Regions from separate parts of the Pseudomonas sp. AC252 genome, predicted to be linked through region 2. Evidence: predicted binding sites of a transcription regulator. Region 2 holds the regulator's gene; each other region holds the start of a gene.

Evidence for each region. Region 2 encodes FliA, which starts transcription of late flagellar genes. Its sites were predicted from a motif close to CTAAAGTTTNNNNNNNNNNNGCCGNTAA; they were not measured.
Region 1: the regulator FliA is predicted to act here: its motif matches at 2,966-2,993, upstream of ACZZZ4_RS03115 (flagellar protein MotY).
Region 3: the regulator FliA is predicted to act here: its motif matches at 2,640-2,667, upstream of ACZZZ4_RS10645 (methyl-accepting chemotaxis protein).
Region 4: the regulator FliA is predicted to act here: its motif matches at 1,725-1,752, upstream of motA (flagellar motor stator protein MotA).

What each region holds. Positions count from the first base shown of each region.
Region 1 is NZ_OZ409837.1:673,766-679,189, reverse strand. It holds gene ACZZZ4_RS03135 (bacterioferritin-associated ferredoxin) at 1-189, opposite strand, end outside; gene ACZZZ4_RS03130 (peroxiredoxin) at 502-1,104, shown strand; gene rnt (ribonuclease T) at 1,179-1,856, opposite strand; gene pyrC (dihydroorotase) at 1,853-2,899, opposite strand; gene ACZZZ4_RS03115 (flagellar protein MotY) at 3,060-3,974, shown strand; gene ACZZZ4_RS03110 (argininosuccinate synthase) at 4,104-5,321, shown strand.
Region 2 is NZ_OZ409837.1:3,637,383-3,642,806, forward strand. It holds gene flhF (flagellar biosynthesis protein FlhF) at 1-1,099, shown strand, start outside; gene fleN (flagellar synthesis regulator FleN) at 1,216-2,046, shown strand; gene fliA (RNA polymerase sigma factor FliA) at 2,043-2,783, shown strand; gene ACZZZ4_RS16600 (chemotaxis response regulator CheY) at 2,951-3,322, shown strand; gene ACZZZ4_RS16605 (protein phosphatase CheZ) at 3,341-4,129, shown strand; gene ACZZZ4_RS16610 (chemotaxis protein CheA) at 4,183-5,424, shown strand, end outside.
Region 3 is NZ_OZ409837.1:2,296,511-2,301,934, forward strand. It holds gene ACZZZ4_RS10640 (DUF924 family protein) at 1-564, shown strand, start outside; gene ACZZZ4_RS10645 (methyl-accepting chemotaxis protein) at 672-2,564, opposite strand; gene ACZZZ4_RS10650 (hypothetical protein) at 2,846-3,100, shown strand; gene ACZZZ4_RS10655 (lipocalin family protein) at 3,130-3,699, shown strand; gene ACZZZ4_RS10660 (formimidoylglutamate deiminase) at 3,821-5,185, opposite strand; gene hutC (histidine utilization repressor) at 5,332-5,424, shown strand, end outside.
Region 4 is NZ_OZ409837.1:2,480,710-2,486,133, forward strand. It holds gene rhdA (thiosulfate sulfurtransferase) at 1-74, opposite strand, end outside; partial or broken gene ACZZZ4_RS11425 (HDOD domain-containing protein) at 117-1,654, opposite strand; gene motA (flagellar motor stator protein MotA) at 1,820-2,671, shown strand; gene motB (flagellar motor protein MotB) at 2,675-3,721, shown strand; gene ACZZZ4_RS11440 (toll/interleukin-1 receptor domain-containing protein) at 3,827-4,312, opposite strand; gene ACZZZ4_RS11445 (caspase family protein) at 4,312-5,271, opposite strand.

The sequences.
Region 1 (5,424 bases), 3.0 Mb from region 2:
GATCGCGGCCTGGGCGGTTTGCAGCTTGGTCAGGGTTTCGCGAACCACTTCCTTGGCAAGGCAGGCGCATTTGCCGCACTGGCTGGCGACGCCGGTGGCATGGCGAACTTCTTTATAGCTGCAGCAACCTTCATAGATCGCTTCGCGGATCTGTCCGTCGGTGACGCCAGTGCAGAGGCAAACATACATAAGTAAGAACCGTCGCTGGTTGTGACTCAATTGCGATGGATCTTAATGTTAACGAGAATGATTGTCAAAGTGCTTTCGGAACGCTTCGCAGCCAATTTCCCAGCGACTGACGAACGGTATTTTCCAAATGCTCGTCTGACCCCATGAATACGCAGTGGACAACCGAACAGGGAAAATCCGTTAAGGACAGGCCAAACACGCAGTGTATGATGGTCGTCCCTTGCGAAGAGGGTTCGTGTCACAGGGCTGTCGCCTGAGGGTGACAGGCTGGCCCGGACCCTGAACTTCAAGTTTTTACACCAGGAGATATCAATGAGCGTACTCGTAGGCAAACAAGCCCCAGACTTCACCGTCCCGGCCGTACTCGGCAATGGCGAGATCGTTGACAGCTTCACCCTGTCCTCGGCCATCAAAGGCAAATACGGCCTGGTGTTCTTCTACCCGCTGGACTTCACCTTCGTCTGCCCGTCCGAGCTGATCGCTCTGGACAACCGCATGGCTGACTTCAAGGCACGCAACGTTGAAGTGATCGCTGTGTCGATCGACTCGCATTTCACCCACAACGCCTGGCGCAACACCCCGGTCAACAATGGCGGCATCGGCCAGGTGAAATACACCATGGCTGCCGACATGAAGCACGACATCGCCAAGGCGTACGACGTTGAATCCGAAGGCGGCGTGGCTTTCCGTGGCGCGTTCCTGATCGACGACAAAGGCGTGGTTCGCTCGCAGATCATCAACGACCTGCCGCTGGGCCGTAACATGGAAGAGCTGATCCGTCTGGTCGACGCACTGCAATTCCACGAAGAGCACGGCGAAGTCTGCCCGGCCAACTGGAAGAAAGGCGACAAAGGCATGAACGCTTCGCCAGAAGGCGTTGCGGCTTACCTGACCGAGAACGCTGCAGCCCTGTAAGGCGCAACGTCGAGGTACAAAAAAACCGGCCCACGTGGCCGGTTTTTTCATGCGCAGGATTTGCTCGCCAAGGATCAGTCGTCGAAGTCTTCCCAGCCGCCCATCTGCTTCCAGCGATTGACGATGCCGCAGAACAGCTCAGCGGTCTTTTCGGTGTCGTAACGCGCCGAGTGCGCTTCACGACCGTCGAAATCGATGCCGGCGGCCTGACAGGCTTTCGCCAGCACGGTCTGACCGTACGCCAGACCGGCCAGCGTCGCGGTGTCGAAGCTGGAGAACGGGTGGAACGGGTTGCGCTTCATGTCCAGCCGCGCGACGGCTGCGTTGAGGAAACCCAGGTCGAAACTGCTGTTGTGCCCGACCAGAATCGCCCGTTTGCAGCCGTTGGCTTTCAGCGCCTTGCGGATGCCACGGAAGATGTCGGTCAGCGCGGTTTCTTCGCTGACGGCCATGCGCAGCGGGTGATCGAGCTTGATCCCGGTAAATTCCAGGGCTGCCGCTTCGACGTTGGCACCTTCAAATGGCTCGACGCGGAAGAAGTAGGTGTGATCCGGGTACACGAAACCCTTTTCATCCATGGCGATGGTGGTCGCGGCAATCTCCAGCAAGGCATCGGTGGCTGCGTTGAAGCCACCGGTTTCTACGTCGACGACAACCGGCAGGTAGCCGCGAAAACGTGCTGCCATCGGATGCCGGGAACCGCCGCCGCTACCTTGACCGTCCAGTTCGTCGTCGAAATGCTCTTCACTCACGCGTGTTCCTCCAGCAGGCGCCAGCGCAGTTTTTCACCGGCGCGCAGCGGGATAACGGTCAGCTCGCCAAAGGGCAGGCTGGTCGGGGCGGTCCATTCTTCACGGACCAGGGTGATGCGATCGGTGTTAGCCGGCAGGCCGTAGAAACGCGGGCCATTGAGGCTGGCGAAGGCTTCGAGCTGGTCCAGCGCGTTACGCTGTTCGAACGCTTCGGCATACATCTCGATGGCGGCGTAAGCGGTGTAGCAACCGGCGCAACCGCAGCCGGCTTCCTTGGCGTGCTGGGCATGAGGCGCCGAGTCGGTGCCGAGGAAGAATTTGGCGCTGCCACTGGTAGCGGCATCGAGCAACGCTTCCTGATGGGTGTTGCGCTTGAGGATCGGCAGGCAATAGAAGTGCGGCCGAATCCCGCCGACCAGCATGTGGTTGCGGTTGTACAGCAGGTGATGCGCAGTGATGGTCGCGCCGACGTTGGCCGAAGCCTCGTTGACGAACTGCACGGCGTCGCCAGTGGTGATGTGTTCGAACACCACTTTCAGCGTCGGGAAACGCTCGACCACGCGACGCATGTGTTCATCGATGAAAATCTTTTCGCGGTCGAACACATCGACGTCGCCACGGGTAACTTCACCGTGGATCAACAGCGGCATGCCGACGTCGGCCATGGCCTCGAGCGCCGGAAAGATCTTGTCGATGCTGGTCACGCCGGAATCGGAGTTGGTGGTCGCGCCGGCCGGATACAGCTTGGCGGCGTAGACGAAACCGCTGGCCTTGGCCTGACGAATTTCTTCCGGTTGGGTGCGGTCGGTGAGGTACAGCACCATCAACGGCTCGAACTGACTGCCGGCCGGGCGGGCAGCGAGAATGCGCTGACGATAGCCGTCGGCTTCAGCGGCGTTGCGCACCGGCGGTACCAGGTTCGGCATGATGATCGCGCGCCCGAAGGTGCGGGCCACATCGGCAACGGTATTGGTCAACACGGCACCATCGCGAAGATGAATGTGCCAGTCGTCGGGACGCAGCAGGGTCAGGCGGTCGGACATGAGGGGATTCCAGGCGGGTCAAACTGAGGCGAATGCTACCGGAAAAGACTCTTGCAGGCACCCGCTATCAAGTTTTGCCACAAGCGTCCGATATCCCGAAGGTATGCCGTAAACATTGTGTGAATCGGTGTTTGTGTTTCACAAGCCAATGGAGCCTCCCGTGCGCCAGCGTTATTTAGCCCTGCTCAGTGTGTTTGCCAGCCTTCCCGCGATGGCGCTGACCTACCAGACCCGTCTGGAGAACATTGAGTGGACGGTCGCCGGCGACCAGTTCGAGTGCCGCCTGACGCAACCGATCACCGATTTCGGCTCGGGCGAGTTCGTGCGCAAGGCCGGAGAGCAGGCGATCTTTCGGCTGAACGCCTACAACGCCATGCTCGGCGGCGGTTCGGCGACCTTGCTCGCCGCCGCTGCACCATGGCAGCCGGGGCGTGGCGATATCAATCTGGGCTCTGTGCGGCTGGGCAGCGGCAATGTGTTGTTCAACAGCTCGCAATCGCAGGCTGGTGGATTGATGAGCGGTCTGCTGGACGGACGCAGCCCGGTAGTGCGCCGCGCGTCTGGCGATGGCCGGGTCTCGGAAGTGCGTCTGTTGCCGGTCAAGTTCAGCAAAGCGTTCAACGATTATCAAAGCTGTGTGGCGAAATTGCTGCCGCAAAATTTCGACCAGATCAAGCAATCGCAGATCGGCTTTCCCGGCGAGGGCGTTGAGCTGGACCCGGCCGCCAAGGCCAAGCTGCAAGTGATGCTCGAGTACATGAAGGCCGATCCGACGGTGAACCACATCGAACTCGATGGCCACTCCGACAATAGTGGCAATCGCCTGACCAACCGCGAACTGTCGCGGCGCCGGGCGCTGGCGGTGGTCGATTTCTTCAAGGCCAACGGCATCCAGGAATCGCAGATCACCGTGCGTTTCCACGGCGAGCAGTATCCGATCGTGCCGAACACCAGCAAGGCCAATCGTGCGAAGAACCGTCGGGTCAACGTAAAACTGGCGCGCGTCGCACCGATTACCGCCCCGGCTCCGGCGCCGCAAGCGAGTACGCCGGCCACGGCCGCAGCGACTTCCTGACTCGCCGGTCATCGTCGCGCTCTCGACAGATTCTGTCGCTTTGTCGTCTTAAGCTGTCGCGCCTCTGTAAATTATCGCGTTTGAGCGGTAGACTCCCCGGCTTTCCGTAGAACCCCGTGGAGTGATGGCATGGCGGACGTAAACAAGGTCGTTCTGGCGTATTCCGGCGGCCTGGACACTTCGGTGATCCTCAAGTGGCTGCAGGATACTTATAACTGTGAAGTGGTGACCTTCACCGCTGATCTCGGTCAAGGCGAAGAGGTCGAGCCGGCCCGCGCCAAGGCTCAGGCCATGGGTGTCAAAGAAATCTACATCGACGACCTGCGCGAAGAATTCGTGCGTGATTTCGTGTTCCCGATGTTCCGCGCCAACACCGTTTACGAAGGCGAGTACCTGCTGGGTACTTCCATCGCCCGTCCGCTGATCGCCAAGCGTTTGATCGAAATCGCCAACGAAACCGGCGCCGACGCCATTTCCCACGGCGCCACCGGCAAGGGCAACGACCAGGTGCGTTTCGAACTGGGCGCCTACGCGCTCAAGCCAGGCGTAAAAGTTATTGCCCCTTGGCGCGAGTGGGACCTGCTGTCCCGCGAGAAGCTGATGGACTACGCCGAGAAGCACGCGATCCCGATCGAACGCCACGGCAAGAAAAAATCCCCGTACTCGATGGACGCCAACCTGCTGCACATCTCCTATGAGGGCGGTGTGCTGGAAGACACCTGGACCGAGCACGAAGAAGACATGTGGCGCTGGACCGTCTCCCCGGAGAAGGCTCCCGACACCCCGCAATACCTGGAACTGACTTACCGCAACGGCGACATCGTCGCGCTGGACGGCGTCGAGATGACTCCGGCCACCGTTCTGGCGACGCTGAACAAGATCGGCGGCGAGCACGGTATCGGTCGTCTCGACATCGTCGAAAACCGTTATGTCGGCATGAAGTCCCGTGGCTGCTACGAGACCCCGGGCGGCACCATCATGCTGCGCGCTCACCGCGCCATCGAGTCGATCACTCTGGATCGCGAAGTCGCTCACCTCAAAGACGAGCTGATGCCCAAGTACGCCAGCCTGATCTACACCGGTTACTGGTGGAGCCCTGAGCGTCTGATGCTGCAACAGATGATCGACGCTTCGCAGGTCAACGTGAACGGTGTTGTGCGCCTGAAACTGTACAAGGGCAACGTCATCGTCACCGGCCGCAAGTCCGACGATTCGCTGTTCGACGCCAACATCGCCACTTTTGAAGAAGACGGCGGTGCTTACAACCAGGCGGACGCGGCGGGCTTCATCAAGCTCAACGCGCTGCGCATGCGGATTGCTGCCAACAAGGGTCGCAAGTTGTTCTGAGCGGTTCAGATCGACGCGCAATAAAAAAGGCGGCCTGTTCAGGGCCGCCTTTTTTTTCGGAATTTTTGTGTGGTTCATCAAGCCGTTTCTCTTGTCTGCCTGT
Region 2 (5,424 bases):
TGGCGAAGCCGACGGCAACACCAATCAGCAGTTGTTCGCCGGGCTGCCGTTGACCGCAGGCCTGCCGCTGACCGCTGCCGAGCCGCTGAGCGAGCCGACCTACGCCGCCCCGACGCGCCCGGCCGCAGCCCCTGCGCAGGCCTCCGCGGGTGTCGATCCGCGTGCACTGGATTCGATGCGTTTTGAATTGAACAGCCTGCGCGAGCTGATGGAAGTGCAGCTCGGCACCCTGGCCTGGAATCAGTTGCAAGGCAGCCGTCCGGCCCAGGCCAATCTGTATCGCCGTCTGCAGCGCATCGGCCTGTCCGGCCCGCTGTCGCGCGATCTGCTGGCGATGATCACCGATATCGAAGAACCCCGTCAGGCCTGGCGCATGCTGCTCGCGCACCTGGCGCGGATGATTGCCGTACCGGAAGTCGAGCCGCTGGAAGAGGGCGGTGTGATTGCCATGGTCGGCCCCGCCGGCATGGGCAAGACCACCACGCTGGCCAAGCTCGCCGCGCGTTACGTGCTCAAGTACGGCGCGCAGAACGTCGCACTGGTGAGCATGGACAGCTTCCGCATCGGCGCGCAGGAACAATTGAAAACCCTCGGGCGCATTCTTAACGTGCCGGTAACGCACGTCGATCCGGGTCAGTCGCTGGTGCAGGCATTGGATCCACTGCTACGCAAGCGCGTGGTTTTGATCGATACTGCCGGCCTGCAAGCCAGTGATCCGGCGTTGCGCATGCAGCTTGAGAGCCTGGCCGGGCGTGGCATTCGCTCAAAAAATTATCTGGTCCTGGCAACCACCAGCCAGAAACAGGTTCTAACCGCCGCTTATCACAGTTACAAGCGTTGCGGGCTGGCCGGCTGCATCCTGACTAAACTGGATGAAACGGCCAGTCTCGGCGAAGTGTTGAGCCTGGCGATCAGTCATGAATTGCCGGTCGCGTATCTGACCGATGGCCCACGGATTCCGGATGATCTGCATCTGCCGCGTCGTCATCAACTGGTCAGCCGCGCCGTCAGCGTGCAAATGCAGGAAGAACCCAGCGAAGAAGCCATGGCTGACATGTTCGCTGATATCTATCACAGCCCGACCAAGCAGGTTGGCTGAGGTAATCATGAACAGTTTTTGTACCTACATCGATGGTCTGCCACGCATTGTTCCGATCGTGAACGCGCAGCCAGTAATGTGGCCTCCGTCTATGCAAGACAAGGTAAAGAAATAACATGGGCAGCATGCATCCCGTACAGGTGATCGCGGTGACCGGCGGCAAAGGTGGCGTCGGCAAGACTAACGTGTCAGTGAACTTGTCCCTGGCGCTGGCAGAGCTTGGCCGTCGGGTCATGCTGCTGGACGCCGACCTGGGCCTGGCGAACGTCGACGTTCTGCTGGGGCTGACACCCAAACGCACACTGGCCGACGTCATCGAAGGCCGTTGCGAACTGCGCGACGTGCTGTTGCAGGGCCCGGGCGGGATTCGCATCGTGCCGGCGGCCTCCGGCACGCAGAGCATGGTGCACCTGAGCCCGGCGCAACACGCTGGCCTGATCCAGGCGTTCAGCGACATCGGCGACAATCTCGACGTGCTGGTGATCGACACCGCTGCGGGCATTGGTGACTCGGTAGTCAGTTTCGTGCGCGCCGCCCAGGAAGTGTTGCTGGTGGTCTGCGACGAGCCGACTTCGATCACCGACGCTTACGCGCTGATCAAGTTGCTCAATCGCGACTACGGCATGAACCGCTTCCGCGTGCTGGCCAACATGGCGCAGAGCCCGCAGGAAGGGCGCAACCTGTTCGCCAAGTTGACCAAGGTCACGGATCGCTTTCTCGACGTCGCCCTACAATACGTCGGCGCCGTGCCGTACGACGAAAGCGTGCGCAAGGCAGTGCAGAAGCAGCGCGCCGTCTACGAAGCCTTTCCCCGTTCCAAGTGCGCGCTGGCCTTCAAGGCCATCGCCCAGAAGGTCGACACCTGGCCGCTGCCGGCCAACCCGCGCGGGCATCTGGAATTTTTCGTCGAGCGTCTCGTGCAGCAAACCGCAGGGCCTGTGATATGACCGCCAGTGGCATGAATCTTTACAAAAAGTCGGCGCGTGACGCGCAATACGAATTGATCGAGCGCTACGCGCCACTGGTCAAGCGCATTGCCTATCACTTGCTGGCACGCCTGCCGGCCAGCGTGCAGGTCGAAGACCTGATCCAGGCCGGGATGATCGGTTTGCTCGAAGTCTCGACCAAATACGACGCCAGCAAAGGCGCCAGTTTCGAAACGTACGCGGGCATTCGAATCCGCGGCGCGATGCTCGATGAAGTGCGCAAAGGGGACTGGGCGCCACGCTCGGTTCACCGTAATACCAGGATGGTCAGCGACGCGATTCGCTCGATTGAAGCTAAAACCGGCCGTGACGCTAAAGATCACGAGGTTGCGGCCGAACTCCAATTGAGTCTCGACGATTACTACGGGATTCTGAATGACACCTTGGGCAGCCGCCTGTTCAGTTTCGACGACCTGTTGCAGGACGGCGAACACGAAGGGCTGCACGAGGATGGCGCGAGTGCTCATATGGAGCCGTCACGCGATCTGGAAGATGAACGCTTCCAGTCGGCGCTGGCGGACGCGATTGCCAATTTGCCGGAGCGTGAGCGACTGGTGTTGGCGCTGTACTACGACGAAGAGCTGAACCTCAAGGAAATCGGTGAAGTCCTTGGCGTCAGTGAATCGCGGGTCAGCCAGTTACACAGCCAGTGCGCGGCCCGTCTGCGGGGGCGTTTGGGGGAGTGGCGAGCGCGCTGAAGGCAGTGTGGGGACACTGCGAAACGAGGCTGGTGCGGTGATGAACGGCGCCGGTCTCGATCCGTTGTGCTCCAGACAAACTTCGAGTGCTATGCCGATTGATTGAAGTGGCGCGTCCAGGTGCTGGGCGCGTTTAAGACTGCTTGGAGGTCGAATTGAACAAAGACATGAAAATCCTCATCGTTGATGACTTCTCAACGATGCGGCGGATCATCAAGAACCTGCTGCGCGATCTTGGGTTCACCAACACCGTCGAGGCCGACGATGGCGTCACCGCCATTCCGGTGCTCAACAGCGGCAGCATCGACTTTCTGGTAACGGACTGGAACATGCCGGGCATGACCGGTATCGACCTGCTGCGTCACGTGCGCGCCGATGAAAAACTCAAGCACCTCCCGGTGTTGATGGTGACTGCTGAAGCCAAGCGCGAGCAGATCATCGAGGCCGCTCAGGCCGGTGTGAACGGTTACGTAGTCAAACCTTTCACGGCTCAAGCGTTGAAAGACAAAATCGAGAAGATTTTCGAACGCATCGGCTGATGAATGCGCGGGGGAGCTATGGAGCATAACGAATCATCACAGGGCGATTTCGAATCGACCCTGAAAAAACACGCGGTCGAACTGGTCGAGAGCCTTGAAAAAGGCAAGTTCGGCGACGCGGTGCAACTGATCCATGAGCTCAATCAGACCCGTGACCGCGGCCTGTATCAGGAAGTGGGCAAGCTCACACGTGAACTGCACAGTGCGATCGTCAATTTCCAGATCGATCCGCACATGCCGCAGGCTGAGGAAGTGTCGCAAATCACCGACGCCACCGAACGCCTGGGCTATGTGGTCAAGCTGACGGAAGCCGCGGCCAACCGCACCATGGATCTGGTGGAAAGCGCCACGCCGGTGGTCAACAGTCTCGCTGATGAAGCGCAGACCTTGAGCGCCGATTGGGGCCGCTTCATGCGTCGCGAGGTCGGGGCAGAAGAGTTCCGCGAACTGGCGCGCCGGGTCGACGGTTTTCTGTCACGCAGCAGCACGGACAACCGTGCGGTGTCGAGCAACCTCAACGACATTCTGCTGGCTCAGGATTACCAGGACCTCACAGGTCAGGTGATCAAGCGTGTGACCCAACTGGTCACCGAAGTCGAAAGCAATCTGCTCAAACTCGTGCTCATGGCCAGTCAGGTCGACCGCTTTGCGGGCATCGAACATGACCGCGCCGCAATGCTTGCTGAAAAAGATCCACAAAAACATCTCTCGCAGGGTGAAGGTCCGCAGATTCATGCCGATAAACGAGAAGACGTTGTGTCCGGTCAGGACGATGTGGACGATTTGTTATCCAGCCTTGGATTCTAGAGTTTCGGAATTCGGGTTTTTTGGGTTTTTAGACCTGTAGGAGCACCCCATTAATGAGCTTCGGCGCCGATGAAGAGATCCTTCAGGATTTCCTGGTTGAGGCCGGCGAGATTCTTGAGCAACTGTCCGAACAACTGGTCGAGCTGGAAAGCCGCCCGGATGATGCAGATCTGCTCAATGCAATTTTTCGCGGTTTCCACACTGTAAAAGGGGGCGCCGGCTTCCTTCAGCTCAATGAGCTGGTGGAGTGCTGTCACATCGCCGAAAACGTGTTCGACATCCTGCGCAAGGGTGAGCGTCGCGTTGATGCAGAACTGATGGACGTGGTGCTCGAAGCACTGGACGCGGTGAACAGCATGTTCAGCGAAGTCCGTGAACGTGCACCGATCACCGCCGCGACGCCGGAACTGCTGGCCGCGCTGGCGCGTCTGGCCGAGCCGCAATCGGCGGATGAAGCCGTGGCCGCACCGGTAGAAGTGGTGGAAGAGCCGGTCGCCGAAAGCGCATCGGACGACATTACCGATAACGAATTCGAACAACTGCTGGACTCGCTGAATGCCGTCAAGGCTCAGGCCGAGGCCCCGGCTGCTGCTGTTGCTCCGGCGCAGGTTGCCGACACGGCCGCCAGCGATGAAATCACCGACGCCGAGTTTGAATCGCTGCTCGATCAGCTGCACGGCAAAGGCCAGTTCGCTGTCGATGCGGTCGCTCCGGCGCCAGCAGCAGCGGCTCCGGCCGCGCCTGCTGCAGGCGACAGTTCGGACATCACCGACGACGAATTCGAAGCCTTGCTCGATCAGTTGCACGGCAAGGGCAACTTCGCCGTTGACGCGCTGGAATCGGCCATTGCTTCGGCGCCGGCAGCCCCTGCTGCACCGGCAGCCGCTGCGGCCGGCAGCGACCTGATCAGCGATCACGAATTCGAATCGCTGCTCGACGAATTGCACGGCAAAGGCAAGTTTGACGCCAGCGCTGCGACTGCCGGCTCTGCCTCGAGCGTCGCCACGCCAGCGGCGAAAGCTCCGGCTACCGCTGCTGCGCCGAAACCTGCGGCCAAGCCTGAGCCGAAAGCCGAGGCACCGAAACCGGCCGCCGCTGCTGCACCGGCTGCGGCTCGCGCTCCTGCGACACCGCCCGCGGAGAAACCGGCCAGCGAAGCGGAAACCACCGTACGCGTCGACACCGCGCGGCTCGACGAGATCATGAACATGGTCGGCGAGCTGGTGCTGGTGCGTAACCGTCTGGTGCGCCTGGGCCTCAACAGCGGCGACGAAGCCATGTCCAAGGCCGTGTCG
Region 3 (5,424 bases), 1.3 Mb from region 2:
GGACACGCTGAATCACCGAATGCAGTAGCGGCTGAAAAGGGCAAGTTGTGGTTCGGCAAGCGAGACAGCCAAGACCTCGAAGCGCAGACGCGTTTCGGGGTCTTCGTCGATCAGGCCCTGGCTGGTGAATTGACCGAGTGGACGCAATGTCCCGAAGGTTGGCTGGCGGTGGTGCTGTTGCTCGATCAGCTGCCACGCATGATCTATCGCAATACCCCCAAAGCGTTTTCCGGTGATCTGCGCGCGCAGAAACTCGTCGCGCAAGGCGTTGCGGCGGATTTTGATCGGCAGTTGAAGCCGATTCAGCGCGTATTCATTTACCTGGTGTTCGAACACTGCGAGAACCTCGCGGTGCAGAACGAGGCGGTTTCCAGATTTATCGAATTGGTGTCTGAACAGCCGGAATCGGAGCGGGCGGTGTTTGCCGATAACCTGGACTATGCCGAGCGGCATCGGAAGGTGATTGCCCGTTTTGGAAGATTTCCGCACCGCAATGCGGTGTTGGGGCGGGAGTCTACGGCTGAGGAATTGGAGTTTCTGTCCAGGCCCGGTTCAAGATTCTGAATCTTCAGTGCGGCTTATGCCGCTTTCGCGAGCAGGCTCGCTCCCACAATTGAAATGCATTCCACTGTGGGAGCGAGCCTGCTCGCGAAGAGGCCTGAGGCCGCAGCTTAAATCCTGAAGCTGCCGACCAGATGCTTCAACCGCGCCGCCTGCTGCTCAAGATCCGAACAGGCGCGCAACGTCGCCTGCAAGTTCTCCACCCCTTCCTGATTAAGGGTGTTGATCTCGTTGATATCAACGTTGATCGACTCGACCACGGCGGTCTGTTCTTCGGTCGCGGTGGCTACCGACTGGTTCATGCCGTCGATTTCGCCGATACGCTGGGTCACGCTGCCCAGGCGCTCGCCGGCCTGGTTGGCGATGCCGACGCTGCTTTCGCTCTCGCGCTGGCTCTCGGTCATGATGGTTACTGCCTGACGCGCGCCGACCTGCAACTCTTCGATCATCTTCTGTACTTGCTGCGCCGAATCCTGAGTGCGGTGCGCGAGGTTGCGTACCTCGTCGGCGACCACGGCGAAGCCACGACCGGCCTCACCGGCGCGCGCAGCTTCGATAGCCGCGTTGAGTGCGAGCAGGTTGGTCTGCTGGGAAATGCTGGTGATCACTTCGAGAATCTGGCCGATATTCACTGTGTTGCTGTTCAGCGTTTCGATGTTGCCGCAGGAGTCGCTGATCTTCGCCGACAGTTGTTGCATGGCCTGAATGGTTTTATCCACCACCTGCTGGCCGTCGACCGCGAGGCTGCGCGCATCGCTGGAGTGTTGCGAGGCGAGGGCGGCGTTTTGTGCGATTTCCTGGGCGGCGGCGCCGAGCTGATTGATCGCGGCGGCGACGCTGTTGGTGCGGCTGGCCTGTTGGTCGGAGTTGTACATCGACGAGTTCGATGCCGCGACCACGCGCAAAGCGACTTCGTTGACCTGGCCGGTGGCCGAGGACACTTCGCGGATCGACGTATGAATGCGTTCGACGAAGCGGTTGAACGAAGTGCCCAGCGCGCCGAATTCATCGTTGCCGTGAATCACCAGACGCTTGGTCAGGTCGCCTTCGCCTTCAGCGATGTCATGCATCGCACGGCCCATGGTCAGCAGTGGCTGCATCAGCACGCGAATCAGCATGCCAAGCAGGCCGATGATGATCAGCACGGCGATGACCATGGCGATCAGTGCCGAGGTGCGGAATTCGCTGAGCATCGAGAACGCGGTGTCTTTATCGAGCACCAGCGCCACGTACCAGTCAGCCGATGGCACTCCGTTGACGCGAGTGAACGAAATCAACTGGGTCTTGCCGTCGAACTCGACTTCTTTCAGGCCCGGACTGACTTGAGGCGCGCCGTTCGGATAGGCCTCGGCGAGGGTCTTGAGCACCAGTTTGCTGTCCGGGTGAATCAGGATCTTGCCTTCGGCGCTGACGATGAATGCATGACCGTGGCCGCCAAAGTTCAGCGAGTTGATGATCGCGCTGACACTGGTCAAATCAATATCGGCACCGGCTACGCCGAGCATCTGGCCCTGACGCTGCACCGGGGTGGCGACGGTGATCACCAGTTTGCCCGACGAAGCGGCGATGTACGGTTCGGTGACGATGGTCTGCTGTGCGCTATTGGCGGCTTTGTACCAGCCGCGCGCCCGTGGATCGTAGTCCGGCGCACGGTTGCCGGCCGGCACCGAGAACATCACACCGTCAGCGCCACCGAAATAGCTGAGCTGGAAATTGCCGGTGTAGGCGGGCAGGTCAATGATGCGCTTGAGGCTGGCGGGCGCATTGCCATCGACGGCGACTTGCTGCGACAGCGATTGCAGCAATTGAATGCGGCTTTCCAGCCAGGTCTGGATGTTGCTGGTGGTCAGGCTGCCCAGCTCCTGCATGGTCGCTTCGGTGCTGCTGCTCAAGGCCTGACGCTGGCGATAGTCGTTGAAGAAGATGAAACAGGCGAACGCAACGGCCACCACAAGGGCAGCAGCCAGCAGAATCTTGTGGCTGAATTTCATGTTTCTGGTCATCGAATGAACTACCGCGAAGGGGCTGGTCAGGAAAGGGCGGCAATTTGCCATATTCGGCAGCGTTGCGCTGCTCTTATTTCGACCGCGCCGCGCCAAAGATTAGGCGCTTGCGGGGAAAGTCGACGAAATGCTCGACAGCTTCACAAAGTTTTTGATTTATCGGCAAAAGCCAGACGGGCGGGCTGATAAATAGGCGTTCGGGCACGGAACCAGATGACACTTTTCTCTTCTAAGCTTCTGGTTGGCACCATGCCATCCCCCCTCGTTTCAGGAGTTTCACCATGTCGCTGCGATCTATCGCCCTGCTGTCGTTTTGCGTGCTGTTGGCCGCATGCAGCAAGGTCAATCAGGAAAACTACTCCAAGCTCTCGGCCGGCATGGCCAAGTCCGAAGTGGAAACCCTCCTCGGCAAGCCCACCGATTGCTCGGGCGCGCTCGGTATGTCCAGCTGCACCTGGGGCGACAAGAACAGCTTTATCAGCGTGCAGTACGCCGGTGACAAAGTGCTGATGTTTTCCGGCCAAGGCCTGAAGTAAACCGGGGCTTCGCGCCCACGGAGAAAAAAATGAAGCGGTTATTGCTGATCCTTTTCGCTGGCCTGGTACTGGCTGGCTGCGCCACTTCCGGCGTCGACCCGTTGGCGCCCAAAACCGTCGACAGTGTCAATCTCAAGCGTTATCAGGGCACCTGGTATGAACTGGCACGCTTGCCGATGTTCTTTCAGCGCCACTGCGCGCAATCCGAAGCCCACTACACCCTCAAGCCTGACGGTAACGTCGGCGTGCTCAACCGTTGCCTGACCCCGGAGTGGCAGTGGGAAGAGGCCAAAGGCACGGCTTATCCACAGGTGCCGGGCAAGACCGACAAGCTCTGGGTCGAATTCGATAACTGGTTCTCGCGCCTGGTGCCGGGCGTGGCGAAGGGCGAGTACTGGGTGCTGTACGTCAGCGACGATTACAAGACCGCCATCGTCGGCGACCCGAGTCGCAAGTACATGTGGCTGTTGTCACGCACGCCAACCGTTAACGGTGTGGTACGCGAAGAATTGCTGAGCAAGGCGCGTCAGCAGGGTTACGACACCACACGCCTGATCTGGCGCGCGTCGGACCGGCAGATGGCCAAGACGTCCAATTAAGCCTCGTTACAAATCAAATGTGGGAGCGAGCCTGCTCGCGAAGAGGGTGTATCAGTCGACATGAATATTGACTGATACACCGCGTTCGCGAGCAGGCTCGCTCCCACAGTTTGGTTTTGGGTCAGCCCAAGAGATCGCGCAGGACCTGGGTGAATGCGCGAGCGCTGTCCTCTTCGCCAGCATGCCGGCCATCGCGCACCACCCACTGACCATTGACCAGCACATCGCGCACTTGGCGATCGCCGCCAGCAAACAACCAGCGATTGAGAATCCCGTCCCCCGAAGCCGTCGCCAGATACGGATCGCTGCCATCCAGCACAATCCAGTCCGCGCGCTTGCCCACTTCCAGCGCACCAATCGGCTGCCCCAACGCCTGGGCGCCGCCGTCCAGCGCCGCGTCATACAGCGTGCGCCCGACCATCGGCTGGTCCGCGCCATACAAGCGATTGCGCCGCTGATCGCGCAGGCGCTGGCCATATTCCAGCCAGCGCAACTCTTCCACCACGCTCAGCGACACATGGCTGTCGGAGCCAATGCCCATGCGCCCGCCCTGGGCGAGGAAATCCACCGCCGGGAAAATCCCGTCGCCCAGATTTGCTTCAGTGGTCAGACACAGCCCGGCGATCGCGCGACTTTTGGCCATCAGCGTGACTTCTTCCGGGTTGGCGTGGGTGGCGTGGACCAGGCACCAGCGCTGATCGACTTCGGTATTTTCGTACAGCCATTGCAGCGGCCGCCGACCACTCCAGCTCAGGCAATCGTCGACCTCTTTCTGCTGCTCGGCGATGTGGATGTGCACCGGGCATTGTTTGTCACTGGCCGCCAACACTTCGCTGATCTGCTGCGGCGTCACCGCGCGCAACGAGTGGAAACACAGGCCCAACGATTGCGCTTTCTGCTGCGCCAGTAATGGCTGCAAACGCGCTTGCAGATTCAAATAGTTTTCAGTGCTGTTGATAAAGCGACGCTGGCCGTCATTGGGTGTTTGCCCGCCGAAACCGGAATGGCTGTAGAGCACCGGCAGCAGGGTCAACCCGATACCGCTTTCACTCGCGGCCTGGCTGATTCGTAGCGCCAGTTCAGCCTGATCGGCGTACGGCTGGCCGTTGTTGTCGTGGTGCACGTAGTGAAATTCGGCGACCGAGGTGTAACCGGCCTTGAGCATTTCGATGTACAGCTGGCGAGCGATGATGCCGAGCTGATCGGGGCTGATTTTTCCGACGAGGCGATACATCAGATCGCGCCAGGTCCAGAAACTGTCGTTGGGGTTGCCGGCCACTTCGGCCAGTCCAGCCATGGCGCGCTGGAAGGCGTGAGAGTGCAGATTGGGCATTCCCGGCAGCAACGGTCCGCGCAGCCGCTCGGCGCCGTCTGCGCTGGAATCGGCCTGGATTCGGGTCAACAGCCCATCGGCGCTGACCTCGAGACGTACATTGTTGGCCCATCCGTTAGGCAGCAGTGCGCGTTCGGCAAAGAAGGCGGACATCGTTCGGCACCCCATCGTGTGTTATTTGTATATACATATACAGACGTTTGCCTGCCCGGTAAACTCCGGCAAGCTAGTCACTTTCATCCAATGAACAGGGATCAACCGTGCCGACTCCGCCTCCAGTTTCTCCGTTGGCCGCGAACATGGGCGACAGTCCGGCGCCTTTGTACGCCCGCGTTAAACAGATGATCACCCAGCAGATCGACAGCGGTAACTGGCCGCCGCACTACCGCGTG
Region 4 (5,424 bases), 1.2 Mb from region 2:
AGTTCCGGGGACTCCAGACGCGGCAGCAGGTCGCTCGGCTCGATGACAAGCGACAAGCCAGAGAAGTCAGACATGTGAGGTCTCCAGAGCACAAAGGGGAGGATTGTAGCGCAGGCTCATTGGCCGCGGCTGCTAAAGCTGTGCAGGGCTTTTTCGATGCACTGCGCAGTTTTGCCGAAGGCCTGCACAGTGATGTCGGCGAACGGCCCGCCACCCTGATCGGCAACGACGATCATGATCACCCGGCCGTTATTCACCAGCGAACGCAGGAACAGATGCTCACCGCGAAACAGCGTGCGCAGGCTCGCTGGCAATAAGGCCGAGAATTGCGCGTTGTTCTCCGGCGAGATCCGCACCTGCGCCTGCTGAGCGAGCAGGCGCTGCAGGACTTTGCTCTGGCTGACGACAAAACTCAGCGCCGCCGCCTCCTTCGGCAGGCCGGCGGTCTGGTGTACTCGCAGGGTCGAGTGCGTGCGGTCGGCCATCAGAATCATCACCCGGCGCATGCCGCTGGCCACCAGTGCCTCGCGGGCCGCGACGGTCAGGCTCATGGCATTGGTGAAGCGGCTGGGCTCGGCGAGGAGTTCGGCGCATTGCCGACGCCACTGGCTCAGATCATCCGCATTCGGCGCTGCGGCCGGGAGCATGCCGGCCGGCAACCGGCGAGTGCTCCACGGCCAAATCAGTGAAACCGCCGGGTGCCACAGATCGGGCATTGCATGCTGACGCGCACTGTTCGCCGCTTGCTGGTGCAACTGTTGCTGCACTTCGTCCATGGAAATCTGCAGATACAGGCTGGTCAGGTACTGCCAGCGCTTGCTGTGCAGACTGTCCCAGGCCTGTTGCGCCGACAGCGCCAGGCCGTTGGCGAGCAGCACGGTATTCGCCGGCTGGTTGAGCCAGCGCCGCAGTGTCGGGTCGTCGTCGAGGCGATTCTGCTGGCGCAGCGGGTGTTCGCTGTCGCGGGCAATGCGCAGCACTTTGACCAGTTCGCGTTGTTCACTGAGCAGCAATTTGTAGCCTTGCTCGACCCAGATCGGCAGATGCCAGGCTTGGACCAGTGCCTCGGCAATCCTCAACAGGCGCACGCCGAACAACTGCTTTTCGACGACCCCCGCCGATTCGCCCTTGTGGATAACTCGCAGTTCCCACTCTTCGAGCAACTGCGGATAGGTCAGTGCCAACGGCCACAGCGGCGACAAAAACAGCAAGCTGCCCCAGTGGATGTCCTGCCACAGTCGCGCCAGGCGACTGGCAAAAAACCGTTGGCCTGCTGTGTCGCGTGTTGGCTGATCAGCTGCAATTGGCGCAAGGCCTTGGGGATCTGCCGGTGCGGTTCGGCGGGCAGGCGCGCGAGCAATTCTTCGGTGCGCGCAAGGCCCAGACGATTGATTGCCACTTCGAGATTTTCCGCTGGCGCGGCCATGGTGCCGTGGGTGTGACGATTCGCCTCACGGATGATGCTCAAGGCCAGCGCCGGGCTGTCCTGCATCAGATCGGCGATGTCGCGCAGCGAGCTGCGGTTGTCGCGGATCGCTCGGCAGACTTTGTCGTGAGCCTCTTGTGGTACGGGCAGGAGGACGCTGTCGAGCAGCTTGACCCAGCCGTCGAGGGTGGTCGGTTTTGCGTGTGGGACGTTCGTTTCATTAGCCATGTCTGGACGAGATCTTCACTGACTGTAGACGCGCCCTACATGGGCTAAATTGGCTTTTCGCCTGAACTGGCTATAGTCTGGCGCAGTTTTGCCGATAAGTAGAAGAAGAGATTTTTAACTTCCGAATATGACCTTGAACCCGACTTAAACAAGTACCTTCTACCTATGGCTAAAATTATCGGCATCATCGTCGTATTCGCGAGCGTGCTCGGCGGATACGTGCTCTCCCACGGCAAGATTGCCGCCCTGATCCAGCCTTTCGAGGTGATGATCATCGGCGGTGCGGCCCTCGGCGCGTTCCTCCAGGCCAACCCCGGTTACATGACGATGCACGTGCTCAAGAAATCCCTGAGCATGTTCGGTTCGCGCTTCACCCACACCTTCTACCTGGAAGTGCTCGGGCTGATCTACGAGATCCTCAACAAGAGCCGCCGCGAAGGCATGATGGCTATCGAGGGCGACATCGAAGATGCCGCCGCGAGCCCGATTTTTGCCAAGTACCCGGCCGTGCTCAAGGATGAACGCATGACTGCGTTTGTCTGCGACTATCTGCGCATCATGTCCTCCGGCAACATGGCTCCGCACGAACTCGAAGGTCTGTTCGACATGGAGCTGTACAGCCTCAAGGAAGACCTCGAGCACCCATCCCACGCAGTCAACGGCATCGCCGACGGCATGCCCGGTTTCGGTATCGTTGCGGCGGTACTCGGTATCGTGGTGACCATGGCTTCGTTGGGCGAGGGCGACCAGGCGTCGATTGGTCTGCACGTGGGTGCGGCACTGGTCGGTACCTTCTTCGGTATTCTCGCGGCGTACGGTTTCTTCGGTCCGCTGGCGCATTCCCTGGCCCACGATGCCAAGGAAGAGCTCAACGTCTACGAAGCCATCAAGGCCTCGCTGGTGGCTTCGGCGTCCGGCATGCCGCCGTCGCTGGCGGTCGAGTTCGGGCGCAAGGTTCTATATCCGGCGCACCGTCCAAGCTTCGCCGAGCTGGAACAAGCGGTTCGCGGTCGCTAAGTCATGGAAAATAATCAGCCGATCATCGTCAAGCGCGTCAAGCGCATTGCCGCCGGGCACCACGGCGGGGCATGGAAAATCGCCTTCGCCGACTTTGCCACGGCGATGATGGCGTTCTTCCTGGTGCTGTGGCTGCTGTCCACCGCTACGCCGGAACAGAAGATCGCCATCGCCGGTTATTTCAAGGACCCGGTCGGCTTCTCCGAAAGCGGCACGCCGTACATCATCGACTTGGGCGGCACGCCGACCCCGGCGCCGGAAAACACCCTCAACCCGGAAGTGAAGTCGCAGCCGCAACCGGACAAGGTCACGGTCGACACCGATCAGGTTGAAGGCATGGCCGAGCAGGTCGAGAAGGAGCGGCTCGAACTGCTCCTGCAAGAACTGCAGAACAAGGTCGACGAGAACCCGCAACTGCAGAAATTCAAGGATCAGATCCTCTTCGAAATCACCCCGAACGGTTTGCGCATCCAGATCATGGACGCCGAGAACCGGCCGATGTTCGACTCCGGTTCCGCACGCCTGAAGCCGTACTTCGAAGACATCCTGCTGGCCATGGCCGACACCATCAAAGCGGTGCCGAACAAGATCAGCATCAGCGGCCACACCGACGCCAAGCCGTATATCGGCACTGGCGACTACGGCAACTGGGAGCTCTCGGCCAACCGCGCCAACGCGGCTCGCCGTGCTCTGGTCGCGGGCAGCTATCCGGATGCGCAGGTCGCGCGGGTGGTCGGTTATGCCTCGTCGGCGTTGTTTGATCGGGAAAATCCGTTCAACCCGGTCAACCGCCGCATCGATATTGTCGTGCTGACGAAGAAAGCCCAGGCCGCCATCGAAGGTGCGCAGGGGCCTGAGGCGGCGAAACCGGCGGATGAAGGTCAGAACGGTGCTGCTCCGGCAGCCCCGGTTGATCCGAATGCGCTGCCGGCGGACAAACAGCCGGTGCCAGCGCATGAGTTGCGCGAGCGCTTGAATCTGTTTGACGATGCGGCGCCGAAACCGGCTGAGCCGGGGAGTGCAGCACCAGCGCCTGCGCCGAAGCAGTAAGTGAAAAAAGCCGACAGTGATGTCGGCTTTTTTGTGGCTATCGGTTCATGCCCCTGACCATTTTCTTAGCGTTGCTAAAATAATCGGGGACAGGCCGGCACAGTCTCAGAATCCCCGACGAATCCGATTCTTCAACTGTTCATGAAACACCTCTGCATCGCGCTTGTAAGCCCCTTTCACCGAGTCGCTGAACGAGTCCAGCGTGATCGAGCGCTGGTTCGACACTTCATCCCGATACGCATCGATGAAGAAATCCAGGTCGCTGGCCGTGCTCAGCTTCGGCCACTTGTCCAGATAGATCGGCAATTGCGCCGGCCCGGTCTTGAAGGTGCAGATCCGCCGATTGCTGATCGTCGCCTCGCCAATTTCGAACGGCACCCACCACGACAGTGCAGTCTTCTCCGATACCACCGCCAGCAGATGCGTGCATTCGGTGATGTTGCGAGTGATGACCCCGGTGATGTCGTCGGTGGTCTGTGATTCCGGATCCAGCACGTCGAGATAGGTCCTGATTTTCGCTTGACTCAGGCGGGTGTTGATGGCGATCGCATGCGCGCGATCCATGTGGCGGTAGCTGATAAAGACTGGCATCAGAAATGTCCTTTGAGGGCGAGTTCGCGGTAATAGGCGCCGAGTGCCGTGAGGCGGCAGCCGGTGGAGTTGAGGGCGGCGTAGTACATGTGCTCGGCGTCGACCGGCTCGATCAGGCTGTGACGATTGCACTTCTGCAACTGGGCGAAGACCTCGCCGTGCTTGGGTGCGAATGCCTTCTCGGTGGGTTCGTAGCTGGGGTCGAGCGGGAAGACCGATTCGGCTTCGACGAACCAGTCCGGCAATTTGCGCAGGATGTCCTTGGGGATCAGCGGCGAGACTTCGCGCAGGGAAATGAACTGCGAAACATTGGTCTTGAACACCGGGCGCTGTTCCCGTGGTCCGAGGGCGTTGTCGACGAAGGAGTACAGGCTGCCGGGGGTGATTTTGCCGAGGATATTCGCCGCGCCGCCATGCAGCGCTTGCAGGAGCAGGCCGGTGAACACACCGTGCTGCGCGCCCTCCAGCGCGGGCTCGGCTTTTTTGCAGGCGGTGAGAATGGTCATGCCCTCGCCGACCATACTGCTCTCGCTGCGCAAGACGCGCACTTCGCCGGCCGAACCGCTTTCGCAGCAGTCGAGGATGATCACTTTGTTTTTGATCCGGGTGGCCTTGTCCGCCCAGTTGAGGATGTCGCTGATGCGGATGCCGTCCTTGGCGTTACGGTAGTCCTGCGCGATCAACATGCCTTCGTCAGTGTCGGCGTCGAAACTGCCATGGCCGGCGAAATACAGCAGGGCGACGTTGCAGTCACCGGAAAACAACTCGCGAATCTGGTCTTCGAGTTTTTGCCGGCTCAGATAATCCTCGGCGGACGTCAACAAGACATTCTTGAAGTTGGGATCGCCGTTGGCGTTGGTTTTCAGCACCGAAGCCATGGCCATGGCGTCGTTGCAGCAACCGCTCAGCCCGGAAATATGGGCATAGTCGTTGATGCCGATAAACAGTGCCTTGCGCATGGTTACACCACCGTGGGCAGACGGATCGTGCCGAAGTCGGTGCAGCAAGACGAATGGATGAAGAACAAAACGCAGGTTTTCATGGCTTTCCTCGAGTGTCGCTGTGAGCGAAGGAGGAAACGAATGTAGGCCGCTGGCGCGGGCCTACAAGGT